3 regions of the Lentzea sokolovensis genome follow, and region 1 is predicted to be linked to each of the others. Evidence: riboswitches for the same ligand, from Rfam matches in the RefSeq annotation. Region 1 holds a riboswitch; each other region holds the start of a gene.
What was found. Region 1 has a riboswitch for S-adenosylmethionine ahead of thrC (threonine synthase). Riboswitches for the same ligand answer to the same signal wherever they lie in the genome.
Positions count from the first base shown of each region.

Region 2: another riboswitch for S-adenosylmethionine. It lies ahead of SK854_RS23895 (aminotransferase class V-fold PLP-dependent enzyme); the one in region 1 lies ahead of thrC (threonine synthase).
Region 3: another riboswitch for S-adenosylmethionine. It lies ahead of SK854_RS14660 (methionine ABC transporter ATP-binding protein); the one in region 1 lies ahead of thrC (threonine synthase).

Region 1 covers NZ_JAXAVU010000019.1:4,085-13,592, forward strand. Annotated here, with positions in the region: gene SK854_RS46675 (AAA family ATPase) at 1-731, shown strand, start outside; gene SK854_RS46680 (glycoside hydrolase family 3 N-terminal domain-containing protein) at 848-3,112, shown strand; gene rpsT (30S ribosomal protein S20) at 3,238-3,504, shown strand; gene SK854_RS46690 (hypothetical protein) at 3,605-4,414, shown strand; gene holA (DNA polymerase III subunit delta) at 4,424-5,401, opposite strand; SAM riboswitch class I at 5,480-5,614, shown strand; gene thrC (threonine synthase) at 5,626-6,882, shown strand; gene SK854_RS46705 (hypothetical protein) at 6,934-7,449, shown strand; gene SK854_RS46710 (DNA internalization-related competence protein ComEC/Rec2) at 7,421-9,508, opposite strand, start outside.
Region 2 covers NZ_JAXAVU010000010.1:403,748-413,255, reverse strand. Annotated here, with positions in the region: gene SK854_RS23905 (M28 family metallopeptidase) at 1-212, opposite strand, end outside; gene SK854_RS23900 (potassium/proton antiporter) at 335-1,813, shown strand; SAM riboswitch class IV at 1,887-2,001, shown strand; gene SK854_RS23895 (aminotransferase class V-fold PLP-dependent enzyme) at 2,039-3,370, shown strand; gene lspA (signal peptidase II) at 3,394-4,188, shown strand; gene SK854_RS23885 (RluA family pseudouridine synthase) at 4,290-5,174, shown strand; gene SK854_RS23880 (NAD(P)-dependent oxidoreductase) at 5,248-5,838, shown strand; gene SK854_RS23875 (LysR family transcriptional regulator) at 5,940-6,836, opposite strand; gene SK854_RS23870 (inositol monophosphatase family protein) at 6,860-7,621, shown strand; gene SK854_RS23865 (AsnC family protein) at 7,618-8,451, opposite strand; gene dnaE (DNA polymerase III subunit alpha) at 8,756-9,508, shown strand, end outside.
Region 3 covers NZ_JAXAVU010000008.1:27,732-37,239, reverse strand. Annotated here, with positions in the region: gene SK854_RS14685 (PadR family transcriptional regulator) at 31-585, opposite strand; gene metG (methionine--tRNA ligase) at 640-2,430, shown strand; gene SK854_RS14675 (TatD family hydrolase) at 2,438-3,259, shown strand; gene SK854_RS14670 (transglycosylase family protein) at 3,562-4,971, shown strand; gene rsmA (16S rRNA (adenine(1518)-N(6)/adenine(1519)-N(6))-dimethyltransferase RsmA) at 5,192-6,022, shown strand; SAM riboswitch class I at 6,111-6,204, shown strand; gene SK854_RS14660 (methionine ABC transporter ATP-binding protein) at 6,424-7,422, shown strand; gene SK854_RS14655 (methionine ABC transporter permease) at 7,419-8,102, shown strand; gene SK854_RS14650 (MetQ/NlpA family ABC transporter substrate-binding protein) at 8,131-8,928, shown strand; gene SK854_RS14645 (4-(cytidine 5'-diphospho)-2-C-methyl-D-erythritol kinase) at 8,986-9,508, shown strand, end outside.

The DNA of each region.
Region 1 (9,508 bases):
CAGAAGGCGTGCTGGACGCGATCGAACGCCACGTGGTGCGCACGGCCGAGCAAAGCGCACGGCTGACGGCACACGGACAACACCTGAAACGCGGACTGCTGCTCCACGGACCGCCCGGCACCGGTAAGACGCACACGATCCGGTACCTGATGGGACGGCTGGAGTCCTCGACGGTGATCGTGCTGAGCGGCGTCGCGATGCTGAAGCTCCTGAAGGTGGCGACTTCGATGGCGCGGAAGCTCGCGCCGTCGGTGATCGTCGTCGAGGACGTCGACCTGATCGCCGAGGACCGGCGGCACACCGAGTCGGGCAGCCCGGCGTTGTTCGAGCTGCTGAACGAGATGGACGGCATCGGTTCCGAGGCGGACGTGACGTTCGTGCTCACCACCAACCGCGTGGACGTGCTGGAGCAGGCCCTCACCCAGCGGCCCGGCCGGATCGACCTCGCGACGCACGTGCCGTTGCCCGACGCGGACGCCCGCGAACGGCTGCTGCGCCTCTACGCCTCCGGCACCGATCTCGATCTTCCCGACGCGTCGGAGATCGTGGCGGCGAGTGAGGGCGTGACGGCGTCGTTCGTGAAGGAGCTCGTGCGGCGGGCGACGCTGCTCGCGTTGGACGAGCAACCGGGCGTCGGACGCGTGCGGCTCGACGAGGCCACGATCTCGGCCGCGCTGGCCGGGCTGATGGAAGAAAAACAGTCACTCACCCGCACTCTCCTGGGCGGCTGAACAGGCGTTTCACCAGCATGAAAACGCTGTCATTTAGTTCAGCCGTTCGGGGGTGTTTTGACCGACTCCTCCACGCGATCGTGTGCGGCGGGCGCACCGGGGTACGTGGAGGAGTCTTGTCTTTGTTCTCCCGCAAGCGCGCTGGTCTCGGCGTGCTGGGCGTTGCTGTGGTGATCGCGTCGCTGACACCGGCGGGTGGTCTGGCGGCGGGTAAAGAGATCTATTTGGACAGTCGGGCGTCATCGGAGCGGCGGGTCGAGGACCTGCTGCGCAGAATGACGGTCGAGGAGAAGATCGGGCAGATGGCCCAGATCCGCGTCGGGAAGCTGCGCGGTGACTGCAACAACGTCAACGGGCCGTTGGTCGACTCCTGCCTGAAGGCGGTGCTCGCGGACGCGCACGTCGGCTCGATCCTGTCCGGCGGCGGTGACGCGCCGCTCGACAACACGCCCAGGGCGTGGGCCGAGATGAACAACGCGATCCAGCGCTATGCGTTGGAGAACAACAGGTTGAAGATCCCGATCATCTACGGCGCGGACGGCGTGCACGGGCACAACAACGTCATCTCCGCGACGATGTTCCCGCACCAGATCGGGCTCGGCGCGACGTGGGATCCCGGGCTGCAGGAGAAGATCGGTGTGTCGGCGTCGAAGGCGTTGCGCGCGACCGGTGTCTTCTGGAACTTCGCGCCGGTGTCGGACATCGCGCGGGACACGCGCTGGGGCCGTTTCTACGAGACCTACAGCGAGGACCCGTTCCTGGCCGGGCAACTGGCGGCGGCGAACGTGCGCGGGCAGCAGTCCAAGGTGGACGACACCGCGCAGCTGACCGCGACGGCGAAGCACTTCGCCGGGTACTCGGCGCCGGCGAACGGGCACGACCGCGCGGCGGCGCAGATTCCGATCCGGCAGTTGCAGGACCTCGTGCTGCCGTCGTTCCAGGCGCAGTTCGACGCGGGCGTGAAGACCGTGATGATCAACTCCGGCTCGCTCAACGGTGTGCCGGTGCACGCGTCGAAGTACATGCTGCAGACCCAGCTGCGCGACAAGATGGATTTCAAGGGCGTCGCGGTCTCGGACTGGCAGGACATGAAGTACCTGGTGGACCGGCACAAGGTCGCGCCCGACTACAAGACGGCGATCGCGATGAGCGTCAACGCCGGTGTGGACATGGCGATGGAACCGTCGAACGCGGCCGAGTTCACGTCGTTGCTGCTGGCGAACGTGCGCGATGGTTCCGTGTCGCGCGGGCGGATCGACCAGGCCGTGCGGCGCGTGCTGAAGCTCAAGTTCGACCTCGGGCTGTTCGAGAAGCCGTACGTGGACCCGGCGAAGGCCGACGGCAACGTGGTGAACGTGGATCGCTCGCTGGCACGCCAGGCGGCCGCCGAGGGCACCGTGCTGCTGAAGAACGACGGCGCGCTGCCTCTTTCGGCGTCTGTCAAGAAGATCGTCGTGACCGGGGAGACCGCGGACGACGTGCGGCGCCAACTCGGCGGCTGGACCGTCGAGTGGCAGGGCGTGCCGGACGACTCGCCGTTGCCGCCGACCGCGACCGTGCTGACCGGTGTGCGCGAAGCCGTTCCTGGTGCGTCTGTCGTGCACGCTCCGACTCAGGCCGCGGCGGTGGCTGAGGCGGACGGCGCGGACGCGGTCGTCGTCGTGCTGGGTGAGAAGCCCGGTGCGGAGGGTCCCGCCGACACGGAGAACCCGGTGCTGACGCCCGAGCAGCAGGCGTGGGTGGACGCGGTGCAGGCGACCGGCAAGCCGGTGGTCGTGGTGCTGCTGACCGCGCGTCCGCAGGTGCTCGGTGCGGCGGCGGACGCGAACGCGCTGGTCGCGGGCTGGTTGCCGGGCAGCGAGGGTGGCCGGGCGATCGCCGACGTGCTGTTCGGCGCGGTGAACCCGAGCGGCAAGCTGCCGGTGTCGTGGCCGAAGGCGCTGGGCGACCCGACGCTGACCTACGACCAGCTGCCCGGCGCGAACACCTCGGCGGGCGCGAAGTACGACCCGCTCTACGCGTTCGGGCACGGGCTGTCGTACACGTCGTTCACGACCTCGGGGACCTCGGTGTCCGTTGATCGTTCGAACGGGGTGGTGAAGTTCACGGTGGCGAACACCGGCGGGCGTGCGGGCACCGCTGTGGTGCCGGTCTACGTGCGGCAGCCGGCCTCCCCCGTGCTCACGCCGGACGCCCGGCTGGTGGGCTTCACGCGCGTGGACCTCGCCGCGGGACAGTCGAAGCAGGTCGAGGTGTCGTTCAAGCTCTCACAGCTGGCCCTGACGGTCGGCGACGTGGACGGTGACGGACGGCGTGAGGTCGCCCGCGGCGGCTACGAGGCCGTGGTGGGTGCCGAGAAGGCCACCTTCACGGTGCGCTGAGCTGGCCTGATATCCTTCGTCGTCGTGAACGCGCGGCTCTCCGCCGTGGAGGAGACCTGGCCCTTGTGGCCGGTGCCGACATAGCGCGTCACGAACTCCGGTTTCGACAAGAAGGGTGATGTCGCATGGCGAACATCAAGTCCCAGCTCAAGCGGATCAAGACCAACGAGAAGGCTCGCCTTCGCAACAAGTCGGTCAAGTCGTCCCTGAAGACGGCTGTCCGCAAGTTCCGCGAGGCTGCCGAGGCCGGTGACAAGGCGAAGGCCCTGGAGCTGCTGCAGGACGCGTCCCGCAAGCTCGACAAGGCCGCCAGCAAGGGCGTCATCCACGCCAACCAGGCCGCCAACAAGAAGTCGGCGATGGCACTGCGCGCGAACTCCCTCGAGGGCTGATCTCGCTCGTAGCTCGCATCGAGCTTCTGCAAAGGGCTCCACTTCCTCGCGGAGGTGGAGCCCTTTCGCATGCGGCCTCGGGCACGGTAGGCGTAGCTCCATGGAATCGCTTCCGCGCATCGAGTTCGTCGAGCTCCACGATCTCGACGGCACGCCGGCCGTGTTGCGCACGCTGCACACGGAGTCCATCACGACCATCTACCGGCTCACGGACGCCGCGCGCGAGTACGCACGCCCGTTGGCGCTGGCCCTGCGGTCGGGCGCGGACCACCGAATCGTCGACCTCTGTGCCGGTTCGGGCGGGCCGGTGCCGCTGATCCAGCGCCGGCTGCACGCTTCGGGTGTCCACACCCAGGTCACGCTGACGGACCTGGTGCCGAACGTGCCCGCGTTCGAGCGCGTCGCCGCGGGGAATCGGCGGCGGCTGCCGGACCCGTGCTGCTCGGTGGACCACGTGCCGTCGTCGGTCGACGCCACGGACTGCCGGCTGGAAGGGACGCGGACGATCTACGGCGCCTTCCACCACTTCCCGCCCGCACTGGCCACGCGCATGCTGCAGAACGCCGTCGACACCCGGCAGCCGATGGTCGTCGTGGACACCAAGCGGTCGTGGCTCTACGTGCTCGTCTTCCCGTTCTTCCTCACGCTGGCCGTGCTGCTGGCGGCGCCGTTCCAGCGCAATCCCCTGCCGCGCTACCTGCTGCGGCTGGTGCTGACCTACGTCGTGCCGGTGCTGCCGTTCATGATGTTCTGGGACAGCGTCGTGTCGTTCCTGCGCATGTACGGGCGCGCGGAACTGCGGCGGATGGTCGACGGCCTGGACGGCACCGAGTCGTTCACCTGGACGATCGGCGTCGAACCCGGTTTCACGGGAGCCCAGTACCTGATCGGGATCCCGCGCTCGCGGTGATCTCGCGGATCAGCGGCGGCTGTGCGCGGCCACGATCCGAAGCACGGCACGTTCCAGCGCGTAGTCGGCGTCGGCCGCCACGCCCTTCACGTCGGCGTTGAGCCCCGCGACCACCTGCATCGCGTCGGCGAGCCCCGCCTGGTCCCAACCACGCGACTGGGCCTGCGCCTTCTTGATCTTCCACGGCGGCATGCCGAGCGGACCGGCCAGGCTGAACGGGTCGGCGCGCCCCACCGCGGTCACGCGTGCGACCGTGCGCACCGCGTCCGCCAACGCGTCCGCGACCAGCACGTGCGGCACGCCGAGCTGCATGGCCCAGCGCAACGCCTCCATGGCACCCGCCCGGTCACCGACAACGGCTTTCTCCGCGACGGCGAACCCCGTCACCTCGGCCTTGCCCTGGTGGTAGCGGCGGATCTCCTCGACCGTCACCTTGCCGTCGGTGTCGGAAACGAGCTGCGACGAGGCCGCCGCGAGCTCGCGCAGGTTCGTGCCCACGGCGTCGATGAGCGTGGCGACGGCGTCCGGGTCGATCTTGCCGCCCGCCCGCCGCACCTCGTTGCGCACGAACGCCTCGCGCTCAGCGGACTTGGTGACCTTGGCACACTCCGTGACCACGGCACCGGCCTTCTTCAGCTGTCCGGGCAGGTCCTTGGCCGCCTTGCTGCGACCACCGCCCGTGTGCACGACGACGAGCGTGACCCCGTCCGCGGGCGCCTTGACGTAGGAGAGCACCGTGTCGGCGACCTCCTTGCTGATGTCCTGCCCGTTCTGCAGGACGATCACGCGCCCCTCCGCGAACAGCGACGGACTCACCAGTTCGGCCAGCTCCGGAGCCGTGAGATCAGTCACCTGGACGCGGGTCAGATCGGCGGTCGAATCGACCTCGCGGGCAGCCTCGAGAGCCGCCCGAACAGCACGTTCGACCAGCAACTCCTCCTCGCCGATGACGAGGTGCAGTGACTCCGGTGCGCTCACGCTCCGCATCTTCCCACGTCCCGAATCGTGGACGTTGGTGGCTGACCACCGGACGGGTGCCGTACGTTGGTAGCCACAACTGAACACCGCTCATCCAGAGGGGCAGAGGGAACGGCCCGACGAAGCCCCGGCAACCGGCGTCACCGCTGTGCGCAGAACTGCGCGTAGAAGACGATCACGGTGCCAATTCCGACCCGTTCGATTTCGCGGGAAAGATGAGGAGATACCTCGCGATGACTGCTGTCTCTGTGCCTACGAGCACCAAGTTCGACCTCGGCCCCGCCCGCGCGCTGCTGTGCCGTGAGTGCGGAAATGAAACGCCTCTCGCTCCTGAGTACGCCTGTCTCGAGTGTTTCGGGCCGCTGGAAGTGGCCTACGACTTCGGGAAGATCCGGCGCGAGGACATCGAAGCCGGCCCCAGGTCGATCTGGCGCTACCGCGGCCTTCTCCCTGTTCCGTCCACTGTGGAACAGCACCCGAACACCGATCCCGGCGGCACCCGCCTGGTCGAGGCGCACAACCTCGCCAAGGCCCTGGGCGTCCGCAAGATCTGGGTGAAGGACGACACCGGCAACCCCACCCACTCGTTCAAGGACCGCGTCGTCGGCGTAGCGCTCGCCGCCGCCCGTGAACTCGGCTTCAAGGTGCTGGCCTGCCCGTCCACCGGCAACCTGGCGAACGCCGTCGCCGCGGCCGCCGCCCGCGCGGGCTGGAAGTCGGTCGTTCTCGTTCCCTCCAATCTTGAGCGCGCCAAGATCCTCATGAGCGCCGTGTACGACGGCGCCCTGATCGCCGTCGACGGCAACTACGACGACGTGAACCGCCTCGCCCAGGAACTCGCCGCGGAGAACGAGGACTGGGCGTTCGTGAACGTCAACGTCCGCCCGTACTACGCGGAAGGCTCGAAGACGCTCGGCTACGAGGTCGCCGAACAGCTCGGCTGGCGCCTGCCCGACCAGATCGTCGTGCCGATCGCGTCCGGCTCGCAGCTCACCAAGGTGGACAAGGCGTTCCGCGAACTCGGCCAGCTCGACCTGGTCGAAGCGACGCCGTACAAGGTGTTCGGCGCGCAGGCCACCGGCTGCTCCCCGATCTCGGCCGCCTTCAAGGCGGGCCACGACGTCATCCGCCCGGTCCGCCCGGACACGATCGCCCGCTCGCTGGCGATCGGCGCACCGGCCGACGGCCCGTACGTGCTCGACGCCGTGCGCCGCACCAACGGCGCCATCGACGACGTCACCGACGAAGAGGTCGTCGAGGGCATCAAGCTGCTCGCCCGCACCGAGGGCATCTTCGCCGAGACCGCCGGCGGCGTGACCGTCGCGACGGCGAAGAAGCTGTTCGAGTCGGGCCAGCTCGACCCGGACGCCGAGACCGTGCTGCTGATCACCGGCGACGGCCTCAAGACCCTCGACGCGCTCGGCGACACGATCGGCCCGCGCGCGACGGTCCCGGCGTCCGCCGAGGCCGTCATCAAGGCACTGGGTTAATCACCTCCCTCCGGTTCGGGGACGCGCCCGCGTCCCCGAACCGCGTTGTGCTTGATCATCGGCTCCTGCCATGCTCCGGGCGTGGACCTGTGCCCGACCTGTTCTGCACCGCTGAACGGCCGCACCGTGCGCCGACCTGCACCTGATGAGCCTCTTCAGGTACGTGAGCTTCGGCGGTGCAAGACCTGTGACCACGTCGCATGGCGACCGGAAAGCGACACGGGCCCGTGGTCCGATGCGGGCTCTGGTCCCGAACACGACTACCTGTTCGCGACGCTGCAACCTCTGCCTGAGCCGTGGTCATTCATCCCGCACGGCGAGAAAGCGGAGCTGGAAGCTCAACTGCGGACCGAAGTCCCGGACGAACACCCGTTGCGTGGCAAGAAGGTCATCGCGATCGCTCGCTGCGGCGGCTGCGACGAGGTCGTCTACAGCGTCGAAGAAGACCCTGGGTGGTTCGCCCGAGTGCATCTCACCTGGCGATCGGCTCCAGGCAGCTTGCCGTGGCCCACAACGACACCGCTGGCCCTGCCACTGGTCAACAGTCTTGCCGACCACGCCCACTGAACGCGTTGCTCACAGGGAGATCGCCTCCGTCTTGAGCCAGCCCGTGCGCGGGAAGCGCTGCAGGCCGTCCACGACGTGTGGTCCGACCGGTTCCACGTTCGCGCGCCACGCCACGATCCGTTGCGGCCACGGGGCTTCCGCCTTGAGCGCGTTGTAGTGGTAGTCGTGCCAGGTGTCCGGCGCGATCCGCAGGCCGTCGTCGAACACGTGCTCCGCGGCGAGGTCGTACGCCTCCTCCGGGGCCGCGGCCTTCGTCGGCGGCAGCACGTGCGTGGTCGTCGCCCGGTACGTGACGGCGCGTGTGCCGTCTTCGAGCGTTTCGCAGATGTAGTAACCGAAATCGGGTTTGAGCTCGTCGTGCGGCCACGGCGTCGCCGAGTAGTTCGTCTGCCACAGCGCCCATGCGAGTCCTGGCGTGCCACCGGGAATCGGGTAACGCGCGTTGAACAACCTGACCCAGACCATCTCTTCTCCTTCGTACGATTCGGTTTCCCGGCAACACCGCCAGGTCTCCGTCCTTGTCCGTGCGCAACACCAACGCGCCTCCCGTTCGCAACACGTCGAGGACGTGCGGACTCGGGTGCCCGTACCTGTTGCCCGTGCCGACGCTCACCAGCGCCACCCGCGGCCGCACCGCCTTGAGGAACGCGGGCAGCGAGTACCGCGAACCGTGGTGCGGCACCTTGAGCACCTCGGCATTGAGGTCCCGCTCCCCCAGCAACGCCGCCTGGCCGGCCAGTTCGACGTCACCGGTGAGCAACACCCGGCCTGCCTTCGTGTGCGCCTTGAGCACGAGCGAGTAGTCGTTCACCGTCGTGTTCTCGTCCTGAGCGACCGGCGGCCGCCTCGGTCCCAGCACCTCCAACTCCAGTCCTGGCAACGTGAATCGCTCACCCACCTTCGGCTCGACCACCCGCACGTTCCGGGCGCGGGCTCGTTGGCCGACCTCCCTCCACGCCCACGCGGGCTCCTTGAGCGGCCCGACCGCGACCGCCCCCACCGCACGCCCGGTGAGCACGGCGTCGAGACCGCCGATGTGGTCCGCATGCAGGTGCGTCAGCACCACCAGCGGGATCTTCTTGATTCCCAACGTCTTCAGGCAACGGTCCACCGCGCCGGGGTCGGGCCCGGTGTCGACGAGAACCGCCGTGTCCGCTGTGTCGGTGGCCAGGACCAGCGCATCGCCCTGGCCCACATCGCAGCTGACGACCTTCCACCCGTCGGGCGGCCAGACCGGCGCCACGACTCTCATGGGCACCAGCACCACGAACCCGCCGACGAGCACAGCGACGACCAACGTCCGCGTCTTCTTGAACCGCAGCAACGACACGACCACGACGGTGACGGCCGTCAGCGCGATCGCCCCGGCCCAGCCGGCGGGCCAGCCGACCGCCGCACCGGGCACGGAAGCCGCCTGCCGGCCGACCTGGATCAGCCAGGTCACCGCGGGTCCGGCAACGCGGGTGATGACCTCGGCCGCCCAGGGCGAGAGCGGCGCGACGGCCGCCGCCAGCACACCCAGCACCGTCGCCGGCGCGACCACCGGACCGGCGACCAGGTTGGCCACCACCGACACCAGGCTCACCTGCCCGGACAATCCCGCCACCAACGGAGCCGTGGCGAGGCTCGCGGCCATCGGCACGACGATCGCCTCGGCCAGCCCGTTCGGCACGCCACGCCGTTTGAGCGCACGCGCCCACCTCGGCGCGACGAGCACCAACGCCGCCGTCGCCACCACGGACAACGCGAACCCCGGATCACCGCCCAGCGCCGGATCGTGCAGCACCAGGACGACCACCGCCGTCGCGAGGCTCGGCACCGCGGACCGTTGCCGGCCCAGCACCAGCCCCACCAACGCCACGGCACCCATGACCGCGGCCCGGAGGACGCTCGGCTCCGGCCCGGCCAGGATGACGAACCCGACCAGCGCCGCCAGCGCGGCCAAAGCCGCCGGACGGGGACCGAGCCGCCTCGTCAAGAGGTAGACCGCACCACAGACGATGGCCAGGTTCGCCCCGCTCACCGCGAGCAAGTGGGAAAGGCCCGCCGTGCGGAACTC
Region 2 (9,508 bases), on a different contig from region 1:
CTCTTGACCCAGTTGATCGAGGCCAGGTACCCCGGTCGTCCGTGAGCGCGGTTGCCGCCGTTGGCGCTCGCGATCGACTGGAACTGGTTCAGGTGTGCTTGGACGTTCGCGACGCTGATGTTCGGTGCTGCCAGAGCCGCGGGGGCGGCCGCTTGCGCTGTGGTTGCTCCGGTCACCATCAAGGCGGCCGCCAGCGCGATCAGGATCCTCATGGTTCAACTCCGTGCAGGGTTAGGGATTGAGCCACAGATCAACATGCTCCACCGCGCATGAGCCCGCTAGATGCGATCGTCGGATTCGTCGGAATCGATGGTGATCAACCAGAATGGTCCAGGTGGGTGACGTCACGGTCGTTCTGGGCGTCGGCGCGGCCGTACTGCTGATCTCCGTGATCGCGGTGCGGGTGTCGACTCGGCTCGGGCTGCCCTCACTCCTGCTGTACCTCGGCATCGGCGTGCTGCTGGGCGAGGCCGCGTTCGGCATCAAGTTCGACGACGCCGACCTGACGCAGTCCCTCGGCATCGCGGCACTCGTGCTGATCCTGACCGAGGGCGGCATCACGACCCGCTGGAACGCGGTGAAGTCCTCGCTGTGGCTGGGCGTCGCACTGTCCACAGTGGCCGTTGTGGTGAGCGTGGCGGTGACCGGGACGGCGTTGCACTTCCTGCTGGGCCTCGACTGGCGGATGGCGTTGCTGTGGGGCGCGGTGCTGTCGTCCACCGACGCGGCCGCCGTGTTCAGCGTCCTGCGCTCGTTAGGTGTCGGGCCGCGGCTCACGGGCGCGCTCGAACTGGAATCGGGCCTCAACGACGCGCCGGTCTACATCGCCGTCGTGCTGCTGGCCTCGTCGGACGCGATCTCGTGGACCGCGCCGCTGCTGGTGATCTACGAACTGGGCGTGGGCGCGCTCATCGGCGTCGCTCTCGGCTATCTCGGCGGAGCCGGGCTCAGACGCGCGGCACTGCCCTCCACCGGTCTGTACCCGCTCGCCACGGTGGCGGTGTGCGTGATGGCCTACACGGCCGGCGACCTCGCGCACGCCTCCGGATTCCTCGCCACCTACGTCGCCGCGCTGGTCCTGGGCAACGCCCGCCTGCCGCACCGCGCCGACACCCTCTCGTTCGCCGAAGGTCTCGGCTGGCTCGCCCAGATCGGGCTCTTCGTGCTGCTCGGCCTCTACGCCTCGCCGTCGAGGCTGCTCGACGTGCTGTTCCCCGCCCTGGTCGCGGGCGTGGTGCTGACGTTCGTGGGCCGGCCGCTGTCGGTGTTCCTCGCCTCGCTGCCGTTCAAGGTGCCGTGGCGGGAACAGGTCTTCCTGTCCTGGTCGGGGCTGCGCGGCGCGGTGCCGATCGTGTTCGCGCTGATCCCGCTGATCCAGGGGGTCGAGGGCGCGCGCGAACTGGTCGACGTGGTGTTCGTGCTGGTCATCGTGCTGACGGTGGTGCAGGGCACGACACTGCCGTTCCTCGCCCGGCGCCTCGGGCTGGTGAAGGCGGGGGAGGCGCAGGAGGTCCAGGTCGACTCCTCGCCGCTCGACGAGCTGGGCGCCGAACTGCTGCAGGTGCACATCCAGCGCGGGTCGAAGCTGCACGGCGTCTACATGACCGAACTGCGGCTGCCGATCGGCGCCACGGTGAGCCTCGTGGTGCGCTCGGGAAAGAGTTTCACGCCACAACCGACGACCCGGCTGCAGACGGACGATCAGTTGCTCATCGTCACCACCGAGGAAGCGCGCGATGCCGCTGAGCGGCGCGTACGTGCCGTCGACCGCGCCGGTCGCTACGCACGGTGGAAGGGCGAGTCCGGCGATTAGTCGGTCACCGATGCTTCTCAGCATCTGAATCAGGTGTCGACGGGCGCGGCAGCCTCCGCTAACGTCGTCGGCAGGTCATGAGAGCCAGCGTCAAGCCCAAGCTTGCTGGCCGGCAACCCTCCAACCGCGGTGGGGTGCCCTTGGTGAGGACCTGGTCCGGCGCGTGGGGCGCCGGTCAAGCGCGGGCCTTCGCTGGACGGGGCCCCTGGCCTCGGAGGCAGCTCGATGACGCTCGCGATCACCCCTGGAACCACCACCGCCGTTCCGGCTGTCGTCGGCGCTGACCTGCGGGTTCCGCTCGTCACCGGAGAGCGCGTCACCTACGCCAACCTCGACCACGCCGCCTCGGCGCCCTGTCTGCAGGAGGTGCGCGACGCCGTCGACGAGCTGCTGCCCTGGTACGCCAGCGTGCACCGCGGCGCCGGGTTCGCCTCGCAGGTCTCGACCCGCGTCTACGAGCAGGCCCGCGACCGCATCCGCCGTTTCGTCGGGGCGCACTCCTCCGACACCGTCGTCTTCACCCGCAACACCACCGATTCGCTGAACCTGTTGGCGCGCAGCGTTCCCAAGAACACCGCCGTCGTCCTGTTCGACAGCGAGCACCACGCGGCCCTGCTGCCGTGGAGGGGCCCCAACGTTCAGCGTGTTCCCGCACCGTCTTCGTCTGGCGCCGCAGTGGTCGCGCTGGACCGGGCGTTGGCCGCCGCCCCGGTCGGCCCTCGGCTCGTGATCGTCACCGGGGCGTCCAACGTCACGGGGGAGCTGTGGCCGGTCGCCGCGCTCGCGAAGGTCGCCCGCCGGCACGGCGCGCGGATCGCGCTCGACGCGGCCCAGCTCGCCCCGCACCGTCCGATCAACGCCCGTGAGCTGGGCGTCGACTACATCGCGTTCTCGGGCCACAAGATCTACGCGCCGTTCGGCGCGGGCGTGTTGGTCGGCCGCGCGGACTGGCTGCAGCAGGCCCAGCCGTACCTGGTCGGCGGCGGTGCGACCTCGAAGGTGACCGACCACGGCGACCGTCTCGGGGTGGCCTGGTCCGCCGTGCCCGAGCGGCACGAGGCCGGCAGCCCGAACGTCGTCGGCGTGCACGCGCTGGCCGCGGCCTGCGAGATCCTGTCGCGGCACTGGGAGCAGACCGTCGCGCACGAGCAGGAACTGCTGACGCGCCTGCAGAACGGCCTGCGCACGATCCCCGGCCTCCGCGAGCTCGCGATCCTGACCGACGCCGACAAGGTGGGCGTCGTGAGCTTCACGATCTCCGGCTTCGACGCGGGCTTCCTCGCGGCGGCGCTGTCCGCCGAGTACGGCATCGGCGTGCGTGACGGAGCGTTCTGCGCGCACGTGATCGTGGGTCGGCTGGTCAAGCAGGCCGGAGCGCACGAGGAACGCGCCGTGCGCGCGTCGATCGGCCTCGGTACGACGCCCGAGCACGTGGACCGTTTGGTCGCGGCGCTGCGCACTCTCGTCACCGAGGGTCCGAAGTGGACCTACGCGCAGCGCGACGGCCGCTGGGTTCCGCAGGACGACAACCGAACCCTGCCGCCGTTCCTCGCGTAGTCCCTGTAGTGGACAATGACCTGGTGAGTGACGAGGCCAAGGCCGCGGAGAAAGCTGCCGAGAAGGCTGCCGGGAAGGTCGCTGACAAGCCGGAGGAAGCGCAGGTCAGCGATCCGGAGACGGTCGCGACGCCCGCGATCGTCGTCGAGGAGCCGGCCGCGGGGAAGGCCGAGGAGAAACCGGAGGAGTCCCCCGCGAAGGCGGAGGAGGACGACGACGAGTTCTCGATCTCCGGTTCGATCTCCGGCTCGTTGCCGGAGCCGCGGACGAAGATCCTCGCGCTCCTGGCGGTCGGTGTGCTGGCCCTGGACGTGCTCACCAAGGTCGTGTCCGTGGCGTTCCTCGAGGGCGCCGACCCGATCAAGCTCTTCGGCGGCGTGCTCTACCTGACGTTCGTCCGCAACCCCGGAGCCGCGTTCGGCCTGGCCGAGGGGCAGACGTGGATCCTCGCGCTGATCGCGCTGGGCGTCGCCGGGTTCATCCTCTGGATCTCGCGCAACCTCCGCTCGCAGGGCTGGGCCGTCGGCCTCGGCCTGGTGCTGGGCGGCGCCGTCGGCAACCTCGCCGACCGCCTGTTCCGCGAGCCGGGCCCGATGCGCGGCCACGTCGTGGACTTCCTGTCGCTGTTCGACCCGTACGGCCAGGTGTGGCCGGTGTTCAACGTCGCGGACATGGCGATCGTCGGCGGTGGCGCCACGGTCATCGTGCTGGCGCTGCTGCGGCACGACTACGACGGGACCGTCCACAAGGACGAGCCCGCGCTCGTCGTGGAGCCCACGCCCACGGTGGAGTCCGACGGTGCGGCGGAGCCGAAGTAGCTGCTCCTGGTAGATTTAGCAGGTTCTGCAAGGAGAAGAAGGTCGAGGCACCCCGCGTGAGCGGATACCGAACGCTGCCGATTCCCGACGGTCTGGACGGCATGCGCGTCGACGCCGGCCTCGCGAAGTTGCTCGGCCTGTCCCGCACCGTCGTCGCGGCCATCGTCGACTCCGACGAGGTGCTGGTCGACGGCCGGGTGGTCGGCAAGTCCGACCGGCTCATGGCCGGGTCGACGCTGGAGATCACGCTGCCCGCGCCGCCGCAGCCGGTCACCGTTCAGGCGGTCCCCGTCGAGGGCATGGTCATCATCCACGAGGACGACGACATCATCGTCATCGACAAGCCCGTCGGTGTCGCCGTGCACCCGTCGCCGGGCTGGACCGGGCCGACCGTCGTCGGTGGGTTGCTCGCCTCCGGCCACCGCGTCGCCACGTCCGGCGCCGCCGAGCGCCAGGGCGTCGTGCACCGGCTCGACGTCGGCACGACCGGCGTGATGGTGGTCGCGAAGTCCGAGTCCGCGTACTCCGCTCTGAAGCACGCCTTCAAAGAGCGGACCGTCGACAAGGTCTACCACGCGATCGTGCAGGGCCACCCGGACCCGATCAAGGGCACCATCGACGCGCCGATCGACCGTCACCCCAAGCACGACTACAAGTTCGCCGTGATGCAGGACGGCAAGCCGTCCATCACGCATTACGAGGTGATGGAGGCGTTCCGCGCCGCTTCTCTCGTCGAGGTGCACCTGGAAACCGGGCGCACGCACCAGATTCGTGTGCACTTCTCGGCGCTGCACCACCCGTGCGTCGGCGACTTGACCTACGGCGCCGACCCGACGCTGTCCAAGCGGCTCGGCGTCACGAGGCAGTGGCTGCACGCGCGCCAGCTCGGCTTCCACCACCCGGCAGACGGCCAGTGGGTCTCGTTCACGTCCGAGTACCCGGACGACCTGTCCGCGGCGTTGGAAAAGCTGCGCGAAGAAGGCTAATTGCGTTTGGGTAAATCACCGGTTGATGACATTGCACTTGATGTTAATCGGCGTGCTCAATAGCGTTCTTGGCATGCACCTGACCATCCTCGCGGCCTCGGGCCGTACCGGTTTCGCTCTCACCCGCCAGGCGTTGGAGCGCGGCCACGTCGTCACCGCGATCGCCCGCGACCCGAGCCGGATCACCCTCGACCACCCGAACCTGCGCAAGGTCGCCGGCGACGTGAGCACGCCGTTGAGCATCGACGCCGATTCCGTCGTCCTGTCCGGCCTCGGCACGGACCGGGCGGGCGTCCTGCTCGACGGCGCCAAGGCCGTGGTCGCCGCCGGACCGCGCCGGATCATCTGGCTCGGCGCGTACGGCACTGGCGCGTCCGCCGACGCGGCGGGCGAGGGCGCCGCGGTGCTGTGGAAGGTGATGGGCGACCGGATCCCGGACAAGATCGCGGCCGACAACACCGTGCTCGCCGCCGGTGGCACGGTCTTCCACGCCGGCGTGCTCAGCGACGAGCCCGGGAACCCCGGCCGCACGGTCGGCCTGGACGACGCGCCCCCGTTCGACCTCAGCGCGAAGGTCAGCCGTGAGACCGTCGCCGCCGCGATGCTCGACGAGGCCGAGAACCCGCGCTTTCCCGGCGCGGTCGCGTTGCCGCTACCGGCCTAGTGGTGTGGCCCAGAAAGTTGCCGGGCGAATTCGCGGTCAGACGGGTGCATCGCGCCGTGAGGTGCCCTGCTGAGCGTGAATTACCCAGCCAACTTTCTGGGTCACGCCACTAGAACTTCGGTGAGGGTCGTGCGCACCAGGTCGCGCAGCCATGCGTGGGCGAGGTCGGAGTCGTAGCGCTGGTGCCAGTTGCAGTTGATCGACGCCTCCGGTGACTCGGCCGGCAGCGGACGGGTGACCAGCCCGAACGCCTCGATCAGCGGCCGGCAGAGGATCGCCGTAGTGGTGATCAGCGCGTCGCTCGCCGCCGCGATCTGCAGGGCGGAGTGAACGGTGGCCACGGTCGCGATCACCTTGCGCTGCAAGCCTTCCGCGGCCAGCAGCTCGTCGATCGGAGCGGTCAGCCGGCCGCGCCGGGAGACCACCACGTGCGGATAGGCCGCGTACGCGCGCAGATCCAGTTCGGTGCAGGGATGGCCGGACCGCATGACCACGGCGAGCGGATCGGTGCCGAGCGTCTCCGAGCGGAACTCGGGGAGGCCGGGCGTGCCACCGCCGAGTTCGAGGTCGACCCGGCCGTGCCGCAGGTCGTCGGTGTCGGCGGACTGTTCGGCGAGCACCCGCAACCGCACGCCGGGTGCCTGCTCCGCGATCCGCGCGATCAACGCCGGCACCACCGACGAGGCGAGGGCGTCGTGGCACTGGATGGTGAACGTGCGCTCCAGTTCGGCCAGGTCCAGCTCACGGCTCGGCGCCAGCACGGCGTTGGCCTCGCGCACCAGCCGGCGCACCTCGTCGGCGATTCCCAGCGCGTACGGCGTGGGCGTCATCGTGTGGCCGGTCCGCACGAGGATGTCGTCGCCGGTCACCTTCCTGATCCGCCCGAGCGTGCGGCTGACCGCGGGTGACGACAGGTGCAGCCGTTGCGCCGCCCCCATCACGCTGCCCTCGTCGAGCAGGGCGTCCAGCACGGTCAACAGATTCAGATCCGCCTGCATGACAGTCAATCTTGGAGGAAGCAATGCTCACCGCCACCACCGCCGTCGTCCGCCGTGCCGGAGCGCGCATGCTGAAGCGCTACTCGACGGAGTCCCGCGCCTCCAGCCTCACCGAGATCGTCGAGGCCGTCCGGGCCAACGACGCCGCGGTCGTCGACCTGCTCAGGCCGGAGCTGGCCGAGATCCGCCCGGAGGCGCGCTGGCTCGACGACGAACACGGCTCCGGCCCGCTCGAAGCAGGCGAGTGGTGGCTGGTCGACCCGGTCGGCGGCAACATGAACGCGGTCCACGGCATGACGGACTGGAACATCGGCGTGAGCCTGGTCCGCGACGGCCGACCGGTGCTCGCGGTCGTCTACTTCCCGCTGTTCGACGAGATGTTCACGGCCACCGAGGGCGGCGGCGCGTTCCTGAACGGCGTCCGGCTCAAGGTCTCGGACAAGACCTCACTGGACGGCGCGCTGGCCGGCACCGGTCAGGCCCAGCCCGGCCAGGGCCCGGAGATGGCGGACCGGGTCGGCGCCGCCTACAGCGCGATGGCGAAGGAAGCCCTCTACGTCCGGATCTCCGTACCGGTGACCCACCAGCTCGCCCAGGTCGCGGCGGGACGGATGGATGTGCACTGGCAGTACGAGAACGTGCGCGCACACGCGTCCGGTGTGCTGCTCGTGCAGGAGGCGGGAGGTGTCGTCACGGATCTCGACGGCAAGCCGTGGGAGCTGACGACCCGTGAGTACCTGGCCGCCGCACCGGGAGTGCACGCAGCAGCACTGGAGCTGCTTTAGTCCTCGACGGTCCAGACCAGGGTGTTCAGGTCCACCTCGGGGCGCACGCTCCAGCGGACCTGGATCACCTCGGTCGCATCCGGCAGCACGAACACGCTGTGGCCGCCCGCGGTCTCGCCCGGCGCCACGCCGAGCTTGTGCGCGGGCCGGGAGGACAGCGAGACGGGCGCCTTCGTCACGGTCTCGCCGGTCTTGGTGACCAGGACGAGGTACATGTCGGGCAACGAGGTGTACGGGACCTGGGAGGTGTTCGTCACCTCGGTGTGCACGACGACGGCTCGTTCGCCCTCGGCGAGCTTGTAGCCGGCGGCGGTGAACAGGAAGTCCGCCGGGTCGACGACCTCGATCAACTGGATCGACAGGCGGGCGCCTTCGAGGCTGTCCGCCTCCAGGGCCGTGCCGATCTTGCCGGTCCGCGAGACGACGGGCTTGGGCTGCGGCTGGTCCGCGCGCACCCAGCCGGCTGACTGGGGCGGGCCCCAGGTGGCCTGCGGCTGGGCCGGGAACGGCTGGCTGACCGGACCCTGAGGAGGGTAGGGCTGCTGCTGGACCGGGTGGGGGCCGCTCTGGTTCACCGCGTACGGGCCGGACGGCGGACCGCCCACGTAGCTGCCGTAGGCGGCGGCGTTGGCCAGCGCCCGGCGCACCCCGTTCGGGTCGCACTCCACGCCCACGAGCAGCGGAAGACCGCTGCCGGAGAGGGTGATCAAACGCATGGCGGCCTCGCGCGGGTCCATCCCCAGGCGCTGGGCGATCTCGTGCACGGCGGCGCGACCTGACTCGGCGAGAACGGCGAGCAGGCGGGCGTCTACGGGATCGGGGGGCACCACGAAAAGAACGCTACCTGGCGGTCTGGATCACCGTGCCACCGCCTACCCGATCGAGATCAAGGCAACGTGCGCTGTCGTGCGCCTTCGTTGGCCTTCGAAGGACGTAGAATGCGGTCTTTTTGCCGTCGCGGGACTTCGCCGGCTGATGGGCGGGTCGGCTTCTTGAGCCGAAGCAAGTCGGCTAGTCTCGACGAGCGCCAGGGGCCTTCCCGTTCCCCGTCATTCGCGCTAAAACGCTTGCCATACAAGGGGGTTGCCGGTGGCGGACTCGTTTGTGCACCTGCACGTGCACACCGAGTACTCGATGCTCGACGGCGCGGCCAAGGTGGCCCCGTTGTTCGAGGAAGCCGAGCGGCTCGGAATGACCGCTGTCGGTATGAGCGACCACGGCAACATGTACGGGTCCGACGAGTTCTACCAAACGGCGATGAAGACCGGCATCAAGCCGATCATCGGCATCGAGGCCTACCTCGCGCCGCACAACCGCCTGCACAAGAAGCCGGTCGCCTGGGGCGATCCCGGCCAGCGCAGCGACGACATCTCCGGTGCGGGCGCCTACACGCACATGACGATGTGGGCGCGCAACGCGGACGGCCTGCGCAACCTCTTCCGCCTGCACACCGAGGCGAGCAAGACGGGCTACTACTACAAGCCCCGCATGGACCGCGAGCTCGTCGCGGAGCACGCCGACGGCATCATCGCCACGACCGGCTGCCCGTCCGGCGAGGTGCAGACCCGCCTGCGGCTCGGACAGGTCGACGAGGCGTTCAAGGCCGCCGCCGACTACCAGGAGATCTTCGGCAAGGAGAACTTCTTCCTGGAGCTGATGGACCACGGCCTGGAGATCGAGCGCCGGGTCCGCGACGGCCTGCTGGAGATCAGCAAGAAGCTCGCCATCCCGCCGCTCGCGACGAACGACAGCCACTACGTCACCAAGGACCAGGCGGACACGCACTCCGCGTTGCTCTGCGTGCAGTCCGGCAAGATGCTGACCGACCCGAACCGGTTCAAGTTCGACGGCGACGGCTACTACCTGAAGTCGTCCGAGGAGATGCGG
Region 3 (9,508 bases), on a different contig from region 1:
TAGAGGCTAGCGAGGACTAATCAAGTTTGACTAGTCCTTCAGCTCGTACGCACCGGCCTCTAGGCGTTCGATCAGCTCCTGAGTCCAGCGCACCTGGCCTTCGAGATGGACGAGCCAGAGTCGAAACAGCTCGCTGACGTGCGCGGGCTTGCCCATCTCCGGCATCGAGGAGATGCCGTGCCGGGTGGGGGTGAGCTGCCCTTCGAGCCCCGCCAGCCGGTTCTTCAGCAGCACGACCGCCTGCCTGCGGGGGACGAGGTTGAGCATCGCCACGCCCGCGGAGACCTCGTCGTTGCCGGCGGCCGGATCGGCCAGCGCGTGCGCCAGCAGGTCCCGCAGCTCGTGCTCGCCGGTGGCGGTGATCCGGTAGGTCGTGCGGGCGGGGCCCTCCTCGGACTCCGTCGTGCCGACCGGCTCCAGCAGTCCGTCCTTCGCCAGCGACTTCAGCGCGTGGTAGATCGAGCCCGGCTGCACGTTCGCCCAGCTGTCCGCCGACCACGACTTCAGCTCGCGGCGCACCACGTAACCGTGTGCTTCGCCCACGAGCTTGACCACGCCGAGCACCAGCATCCTGGTCGCGGACAAACAGACCTCCCACTCGGTGAAAACACCCTGGCACCGCCTCCGTAGGCTATGTCCATGAGTGCCTCCGTACTGACCGCGGTGGCCTGGCCTTACGCCAACGGCCCCAGGCACATCGGTCACGTCTCCGGTTTCGGTGTCCCGTCCGACGTCTTCTCCCGCTACATGCGAATGTCCGGACACCGGGTGCTCATGGTCAGCGGCACGGACGAGCACGGCACACCCATCCAGGTGCAGGCCGAGAAGGAAGGGCTCACCGCCCGCGAGCTCGCCGACAAGTACAACCGCGTCATCGCCGGTGACCTGCAGGGCCTCGGCCTGTCCTACGACCTCTTCACCCGCACCACCACCGGCAACCACTACCAGGTGGTGCAGGACCTGTTCTCCGCGCTGTGGAAGAACGGCTACGTCGTCCCCAAGACGGAGATGGGCGCCATCAGCCCGTCGACCGGCCGCACCCTGCCCGACCGCTACATCGAGGGCACCTGCCCGATCTGCGGTTACGAGGGCGCGCGTGGCGACCAGTGCGACAACTGCGGCAACCAGCTCGACCCGTCGGAACTGATCAACCCGCGCTCGAAGATCAACGGCGAGACGCCGAAGTTCGTCGAGACCGAGCACCTGTTCCTCGACCTGTCCGCGTTCATCGACTCGCTGGGCAGCTGGATGGGCACGCGGTCGGACTGGCGTCCGAACGTGCTCAAGTTCTCGCAGAACCTGATCAAGGACCTGCGGCCGCGCGCCATCACCCGCGACCTCGACTGGGGTGTGCCGATCCCGCTCGACGGGTGGAGCGACCAGCCGATGAAGCGGTTCTACGTGTGGTTCGACGCGGTGATCGGCTACCTGAGCGCCTCCGTCGAGTGGGCGCGGCGCACCGGGGACCCCGACGCCTGGAAGGAGTTCTGGACGGGTGACGCCCAGAGCTACTACTTCATGGGCAAGGACAACATCGTCTTCCACTCGCTCATCTGGCCGTCGCTGCTGCTCGGGCAGAACGGCGCGGGCGACAAGGGCGGCGAGCCCGGCCGGTTCGGCACGCTGAACCTGCCGACCGAGGTCGTGTCGTCGGAGTACCTCACGATGAGCGGCTCGAAGTTCTCGACCTCGCGCGGCACCGTGATCTACGTCGGCGACTTCCTCAAGGAGTTCGGACCGGACGCGCTGCGGTACTTCATCTCCGTCGCGGGCCCTGAGAACCAGGACACCGACTTCACCTGGGAGGAGTTCGTCCGCCGGACGAACTTCGAGCTGGCGAACGAGTGGGGCAACCTGGTCAACCGCTCGATCTCGATGGCGCACAAGAACGTCGGCGCGATCCCGAAGGCCACCGCGCTGACGCCCGCCGACCACGAGCTGCTCGCGCAGTCCAAGGCGGCGTTCGACACGGTCGGCGCGCACCTGCGCCGCTCGCGGTTCAAGCAGGCCACCGGTGAGGCCATGCGCGTCATCTCCGCGGCGAACAAGTACCTGTCCGACCAGGAGCCGTGGAAGCTCAAGGACGACCTGGAGCGCCGTGACTCGGTGCTGCACACCGCGTTGCAGGTCGTGCAGGACGCGAACACGCTCATGACGCCGTTCCTGCCGCACTCGGCGCAGAAGGTGCACGAGGCGTTGGGCGGCACGGGCGTGTGGGCCGCACAGCCGGAGATGACCGAGGTCACCGACCTCGACATCCCCGAGCGCTCGTACCCGGTGCTGACCGGTGACTACGCGAGCGAGCAGGCCAAGTGGGAGTCCGTGCCACTGGAGGTCGGCCGGCCGCTGCAGAAGCCGTCGCCGTTGTTCGCGAGGCTGGAGAAGGAACTGGGCGACGAGGGGCCCGAGTGGGCTCCGATCGTCAAGTGACCGCCCTGTGACGGACAAGCGTGAACGACCGCCGGTGCCGGAAGCTCTTCCGGCACCGGTGATCGACGCCCACACCCATCTCGACGCGTGCGGGGCCGTCGACGCCGCCGACGTGGCGGTCCTGCTCGACCGGGCGGAGGCCGCCGGCGTCTCGCACGTGATCACCGTGGCAGACGACCTGAAGGCCGCGCAGTGGGCCGCCGAGGCGTCCACTTGGGACCCTCGGGTCTACGCGGCGGTGGCCGTGCACCCGACGCGCACCTCTTCTTTCGGGGACGCGGAGAAGGCCGAACTGGAGCGGTTGGCTGTCCTGCCCCGTGTGGTCGCGATCGGCGAGACCGGTTTGGACTATTACTGGGACTACTCGCCGCCGGTCGCCCAGCACGAGGCGTTCCGTTGGCACATCGACCTTTCCAAGCGCGTCGGGAAGCCGTTGATGATCCACGACAGGGACGCGCACGAGGACATCCTCAAGATCCTCGACTCCGAGGGCGCACCGTCCACAGTGGTGTTCCACTGCTTCTCCGGTGACGCGGACTTCGCCCGCCGGTGCGTCGACGCGGGGTACGTGCTCTCGTTCGCGGGCCCGGTGACGTTCAAGAACGCCCGTGCGCTGCGGGAGGCGGCGGCCCTGGTGCCCCAGGACCAGCTGCTCGTCGAGACGGACGCCCCGTTCCTGACGCCCCATCCGTTCCGGGGCCGCCCGAACGAACCCTATTGTGTGAATTACACAATTCGGGATCTCGCGACACTGCGTAACGAAGATCTTTCTGAACTCTGCTCCGCCGTCACCCGTACTGCTCAACGAGTGTTCGGGCTTGACCACTGAAATGCGACTTAGAGCGAACGGAGCAAAGGGTTCCTACCCCCATGGGGTGACTGAGGTCACAACATCGGTGGGGGTGTTTGCGCAACGTGCCTCACCCCGTTACTGTCCCGTGACCGTGCCACCTGAACCGACCCAGTCGGTTCGGAGCACGCCCGCAGTCGGGGCGGGACCGAAGCCAGAAGCGCGAAGAAGCGAGACCACGTAGGAGGAGTTGCCGGGAACCTTCGAGCTCCAACTCGAATGATCTTGTCAACGCCAACTGTGCGGTGGCCTCACAGCTTCCGCAATGGAGGTATCGACCCTTGTCTGGTAGCGACAGAGCTGCTGCTCCGTACGACTTCAACGACGACACCGACTGGTTCACGCCGGTCGGCGGCACGGCGGTTGACGTCGCTGATCCCCACCCGAGCTTCCCCGCCGGTGCGCTGACCATCACGCCCGCGGACGTGCTCGACGTGCTCGGCCCGGACGCCGACGACCTGCTCGCCTCGGCGAACGTGGACGTCGACGAGCTGATCCGTCTCATCAACGCCGAGACGACGATCATGCCGCCCCTCGTCCTCCCGTCGGAGGAAGAGGAGCTCAAGGACCCGCAGGTCCTCGTCACGGCCGCCTCGACGTGGAAGCGCCGCTTCCTCAAGGGCACCGTCGCCGCGATCCTCGTGTCGATCTCCGGTGGCGGCGTGACCGCGATGGCGATGGACAAGTCGCTGACCGTCGAGGTCGACGGCGCGATGCAGACCGTCCACTCCTACGAGGGCACGGTCGGCGAGGTCCTGGCGGAGGAAGGCATCGTCGTCGGTGAGCACGACGCCCTGTCGCCCTCGCTGAACGCCCCGGTCTCCGACGGCGGCAAGATCAGCCTCGACCGCGGCCGCCTGATCAAGATGAGCATCGACGGCCAGGCCCGCGAGGACTGGGTCCGCTCGGTCACCGTCGAGGAGGCCGCCAAGCAGTTCGGCGTGCCGCTCGAAGGCGCCTGGATGTCCATGCCCGGCTCGCACGACGTGCCGCTGGAAGGCATGAGCGTCGAGGTCAAGACCCGCAAGAACATCAAGCTCTTCGACGGCGCGAACCCGGTCCGCGAGGTCCAGACGACCGCACTGACCGTCGACGAGCTGCTCAAGGCCGAGAACCTCTCCCTCGGCCCCGAGGACGCCGTCGCGTCCGGCATGGACGTGAAGCTCGCGACCGGCGCCGAGGTCTACATCTCGCGCACCGGCGTCACGGTCATCAACGTGAACGAGCCCGTCGCGCCTCCGGTCGAGAAGACCAACGACCCGAACATGACCGCGGGCCAGCAGACCGTCACCGACCCCGGCACGCCGGGCGAGCAGACGTCGACGTACCGCGTGACCGTGAAGAACGGCAAGGAGATCAGCCGCGAGAAGATCGGCGGCAAGGTCACCAAGGAGCCGAAGCCGAAGAAGATCACGGTCGGCACCAAGCCGCTGCCCGACGGCGAGGTCTGGGACCGTCTCGCCAAGTGCGAGGCGGGTGGCAACTGGGCCATCAACACCGGCAACGGCTACTACGGCGGTCTCCAGTTCTCGGCCAGCACCTGGGCCTCGAACGGCGGCACCGTCTACGCGCAGCTTCCGCACCAGGCGACCCGCGAGCAGCAGATCGCCATCGCGACCAAGCTCCGCGACCGCTCCGGCGGCACGTACGGCGCCTGGCCGGGCTGCCGCGCCAAGCTCGGCCTGCCGTAAACACGCACCACCCTCTCCGTCCCCCTGACGAAGGCCGCCCTGGTTCGCCACGGGCGGTCTTCGTCGTTTCCGGGGGCCGGCTCATGGTGTGCACGCGGATGCGGCTCGCGCAGGGTCACGACGAAGCCGAGGCGGGTGAACCAAGACCTGCCCGGTGAAGCGGTCATGACATGCCCAGCCATCCCTCCACCGGCGAGCCTGCGAGAATGCACCGGTGAGCCTGCTGGGACCTGCCGAAGTTCGTCGTCTGGCTGAAGAGCTGGGCATCCGCCCGACCAAGAAGCTCGGCCAGAACTTCGTGCACGACCCGAACACGGTCCGCAAGATCGTCGCCGCCGCCGGGTTGACGGAGGACGACGTGGTCCTGGAGGTCGGCCCCGGCCTGGGCTCCCTGACGCTCGCCCTGCTGCCCGCCGCCAAGCAGGTCGTGGCGGTCGAGATCGACCCGCCGCTGGCGCAGCGGCTGCCTCAGACGGTCGGCGAGATGGACCCGGACAACGCGGGCAAGCTGCACGTCGTCCTCAAGGACGCCATGAAAGTCACCCAAGAAGACCTGCCGGTCCTACCGACCGCGATCGTCGCGAACCTCCCGTACAACGTCGCGGTCCCGGTGGTGCTCCACCTCCTGGCCGAACTCCCGAGCCTCCAAAAGGGCCTCGTCATGGTCCAGGCCGAGGTGGCCGACCGGATGGCCGCGAAGCCCGGCAGCAAGATCTACGGCGTCCCGAGTGTGAAGCTCGCCTGGTACGCGGAGTCCAAGAAGGCCGGCTCCATCGGCAAGAACGTCTTCTGGCCGGCGCCCAACGTCGACTCGGGCCTGGTGTGGTTCCAGCGCCACGAAAAGCCGCTGTCCACAGTGGACCGGAAGAAGCTCTTCTCGATCGTCGACGCCGCTTTCGCGCAGCGCCGCAAGACGCTGCGAGCCGCCCTCAAGGGCTGGGCCGGCAACCCGGGAAACATTGACGAACTGCTCGCCGAAGCGGGTGTGGATCCCCAGCAGCGGGGCGAGCAGCTGAGCGTGATCGACTTCATCCGGATCGCCGAGGTCTAGGCCGGGGATCCTTCGGCCAACAGTGTGATCTGTCGAACGAATCGGAATCTGGCTTGCGCAACCGAACGTCCGTCCGGTTGACTGCTACTTGCCATCCGGAGCGACTGAGAGACCTGGCTCTACGACGTCGCAGCAACCACCCGCTGGATGCGGGCAGGTGCTAACGCCAGGACCGATGGAGGAGCACCATGGGTACCGTGCGAATGCTGACGCGCCGTCGAGTCATCGACCAGTGCCGTCGCTCGTCTTCTGCATGTCGTCGCCACCTCGTCTAAGGCGCCTTTTCAGAGTCCTTTGACGCGCACTCAGTCATCGAGTGGCGCACACCTGAGCAGAAACTTCGACCGCGCACGTCCGTCTCAATCGGACAGTGTGCTGTCGCGCGCAGCCGTGGAGCAGACGTGATCACTGTCGAAAACCTCACCAAGTCCTTCCAGGGCGTCAGTGCCCTCAACGGCGTGACCCTCGACGTCGAGGCCGGAACCGTGCTCGGCGTCGTCGGCCCGAGTGGCGCCGGCAAGTCGACGCTCGCCCGGTGCGTCGCGCTGCTGGAGCGTCCCGACTCGGGTGCGATCCGCGTCGACGGCACCGACATCACCAGCCTCGACGGGTCGGCCCTGCGTGCCGCCCGCCGCCAGATCGGCGTTGTGCCGCAAGGGGATTCGCTTCTCCGTCAGCGCACGGCCGCCGGCAACATCGCACTGCCGCTGGAGTCCGCGGGCATCCCCGGACCGCAGCGCCGCACCCGTGTGGGCGAGCTGCTGGACCTCGTCGGGCTGACCGACAAGGCCGCCTCCTACCCCGACCAGCTGTCCGGCGGGCAGCGTCAGCGCATCGCCGTGGCACGCGCCCTCGCCGCCAACCCGTCCGTGCTGCTCGCCGACGAGCCGACCAGCGCTCTGGACCCGGAGACCACCGGTTCCGTGCTGACCGTGCTCGACCGTGCGCGCGCCGAGCTGGGTGTGACCGTTCTCGTCGTCACGCACGACATGGGCGTGGTCCGCAAGATCTGCGATGACGTCGCTGTGCTGGAGCAGGGCCGCGTCGTCGAGCACGGCAAGGTTCTGGACCTGGTCAACGACGTCGCGAGCCGCACGAGCAGTGCGCTGCTGCCCGCCGTCGACCTGAACCCGATCAACGAGAGCAGCTACGACCGCGTCGCGGACGTCGTGCTCGTCGGGTTCGCCGCGGTCGGCGCGTTGCTGCCTGAGGCCGCGCACCGGTTCGGCGTCGAGCTGAACATCGTCGGCGGCGGTCTGACGCGCCTGGGCGAGACCCCGGTCGCGCGTTTCCGGCTCGGCCTGAACGGCGAGCGCTCGGACTCCGCCCTGGAGTGGATCGGCGAGGCCGGCGGCTCGGTGCAGAGGTCCCTGAAGGGCCCCCAGGGAGTAGCTGCGTGAGGTCTGCAACACCCTGGTCCGACGTTCTTTCGTTCCTCCTCGAAGCGACCGGCGAGACGCTGTACATGGTCGGCGTCTCCACCGTCATCGCCACGGTTTTCGGAGTTCCCGTAGGTGTCTGGCTGCAGCTCACCGCCAAGGGCGGGTTGCGGCCGAACACCGCGGTGCACAGGATCCTGAGCTTCGTCACCGACCTGGGCCGCTCGATGCCGTTCATCGTGCTGCTCGTCGCGCTCACGTCGGTCACCCGCCTCATCGTCGGCGGCTCCATCGGCAGCACGGCGGTCATCGTTCCGCTGGCCGTGGGAGCGATCCCGTTCGTGGGGCGGCTCGTGCAGAACATCCTGTCCGAGGTGCACGTGACCGTGGTCGAGGCCGCGATCACGACCGGCGCCTCGACGTTGAGGATCGTGCGCAGCGTGCTGATCCGCGAGTCGCTGCCCGCGCTGATCAACGCCATCGGCGTCACCGTGATCGCCCTGATCGGGTACTCGGCGATGGCCGGCGTGATCGGTGGCGGTGGTCTCGGCGACCTGGCGATCCGCGAGGGTTACCAGCGCTTCAACGACCGGATCCTGTGGAGCACCGTGGCGTGGCTCGCCGTGCTCACCACCGTGATCCAACTCGGTTTCACCCGTGCCGCCCGTGCGTCCGACCGGCGCCGGCACGCCTCCGTCTGACCCGTAGCAATTTCTCAAAAGGAACGTCATGCGTATTCGTGCTGCCCTGATCGCAGTCGCTTTGACCGGTTTGACTGCTCTGTCCGCTTGCTCGTCGGGTGCCAGCGCGTCCGACACGCTGAAGGTCGGTGTCTCGCCGGTCCCGCACGCCCAGATCCTCAAGTACGTGGCCGACAACCTCGCCGCGTCGAAGGGTCTCAAGATCGAGGTCGTCGAGTTCACCGACTACGTGCAGCCGAACACGGCGCTGGTCGACGGGTCGCTCGACGCCAACTACTTCCAGACCGTCCCGTACCTGGAGACGTTCACCAAGGAGAGTGGCGCCAAGGTCGAGTGGGTCGAGCCCGTCCACGTCGAGCCGCTCGGCCTGTACTCGAAGAAGGTCAAGAAGCTCGACGAGCTGCCGTCGGGTGCCAAGATCGCCGTCGCCAACGACGCCACCAACGAGGCTCGCGGCCTGAAGCTGCTGGAGGCCAACGGCCTGATCAAGCTCAAGGCCGTGGACCAGCCGACCGTGCGCGACCTCGCGGAGAACCCCAGGAACCTGCAGTTCGTGCCCCTGGAGGCCGCTCAGCTGCCGCGCTCGCTGGAGGACACCGACGCGTCCGTGATCAACGGCAACTACGCCATCGACGCCGGCCTCAAGCCCGCCACCGACTCGCTCGCGCTGGAGAAGGCCGAGGGCAACCCGAACGCGAACGGCCTGGTCACGCGCACCGAGCTCAAGGACGACAAGCGCGTCAGGGACCTGGCGGAGCTGCTCGGATCGCAGCAGGTCAAGGACTACATCAAGCAGACCTTCAACGGTTCGGTCATCCCGGTCTGACGGTGACAGTGGCCGGGGGAGGAGTCCGGGACACCAGAACGCCCGTACGCTGACATGGTGCTCGCAGTCGTTCCACCCCCGGTCACAGTTCGCGTCCCGGCCAAGGTCAACCTGCACCTGGCCGTGGGAGACGTGCGCCCGGACGGCTACCACGACCTGGTGACGATCTTCCAGGCGCTGTCCCTGGTCGACGAGGTCACGGTCGCGGTCGCCGACGAGCCAGGAGTCGAGGTGTACGGCGAGGGCGCCGACCAGGTGCCCACCGGAGCCTCGAACCTCGCCTGGCGCGCGGTCCAGCTGCTGGCCACCCACGTCGGCAAGGACGCGGACGACCCCAAGGTCCGCGTCGTCATCCGCAAGGCCATCCCGGTCGCGGGCGGCATGGCGGGCGGCAGCGCGGACGCGGCGGCGGCGCTGGTCGGCCTGTCGTCGTTGTGGCGCCTGGACATCAGCCGCGACGAGCTGGCCGAACTGGCCGGGAAGCTCGGCGCGGACGTCCCCTTCGCCCTGTACGGCTCCACCGCTCTGGGCACCGGCCGCGGCGAGCGGATCGTCCCCGTGCTGGGCCGCCACCAGTTCC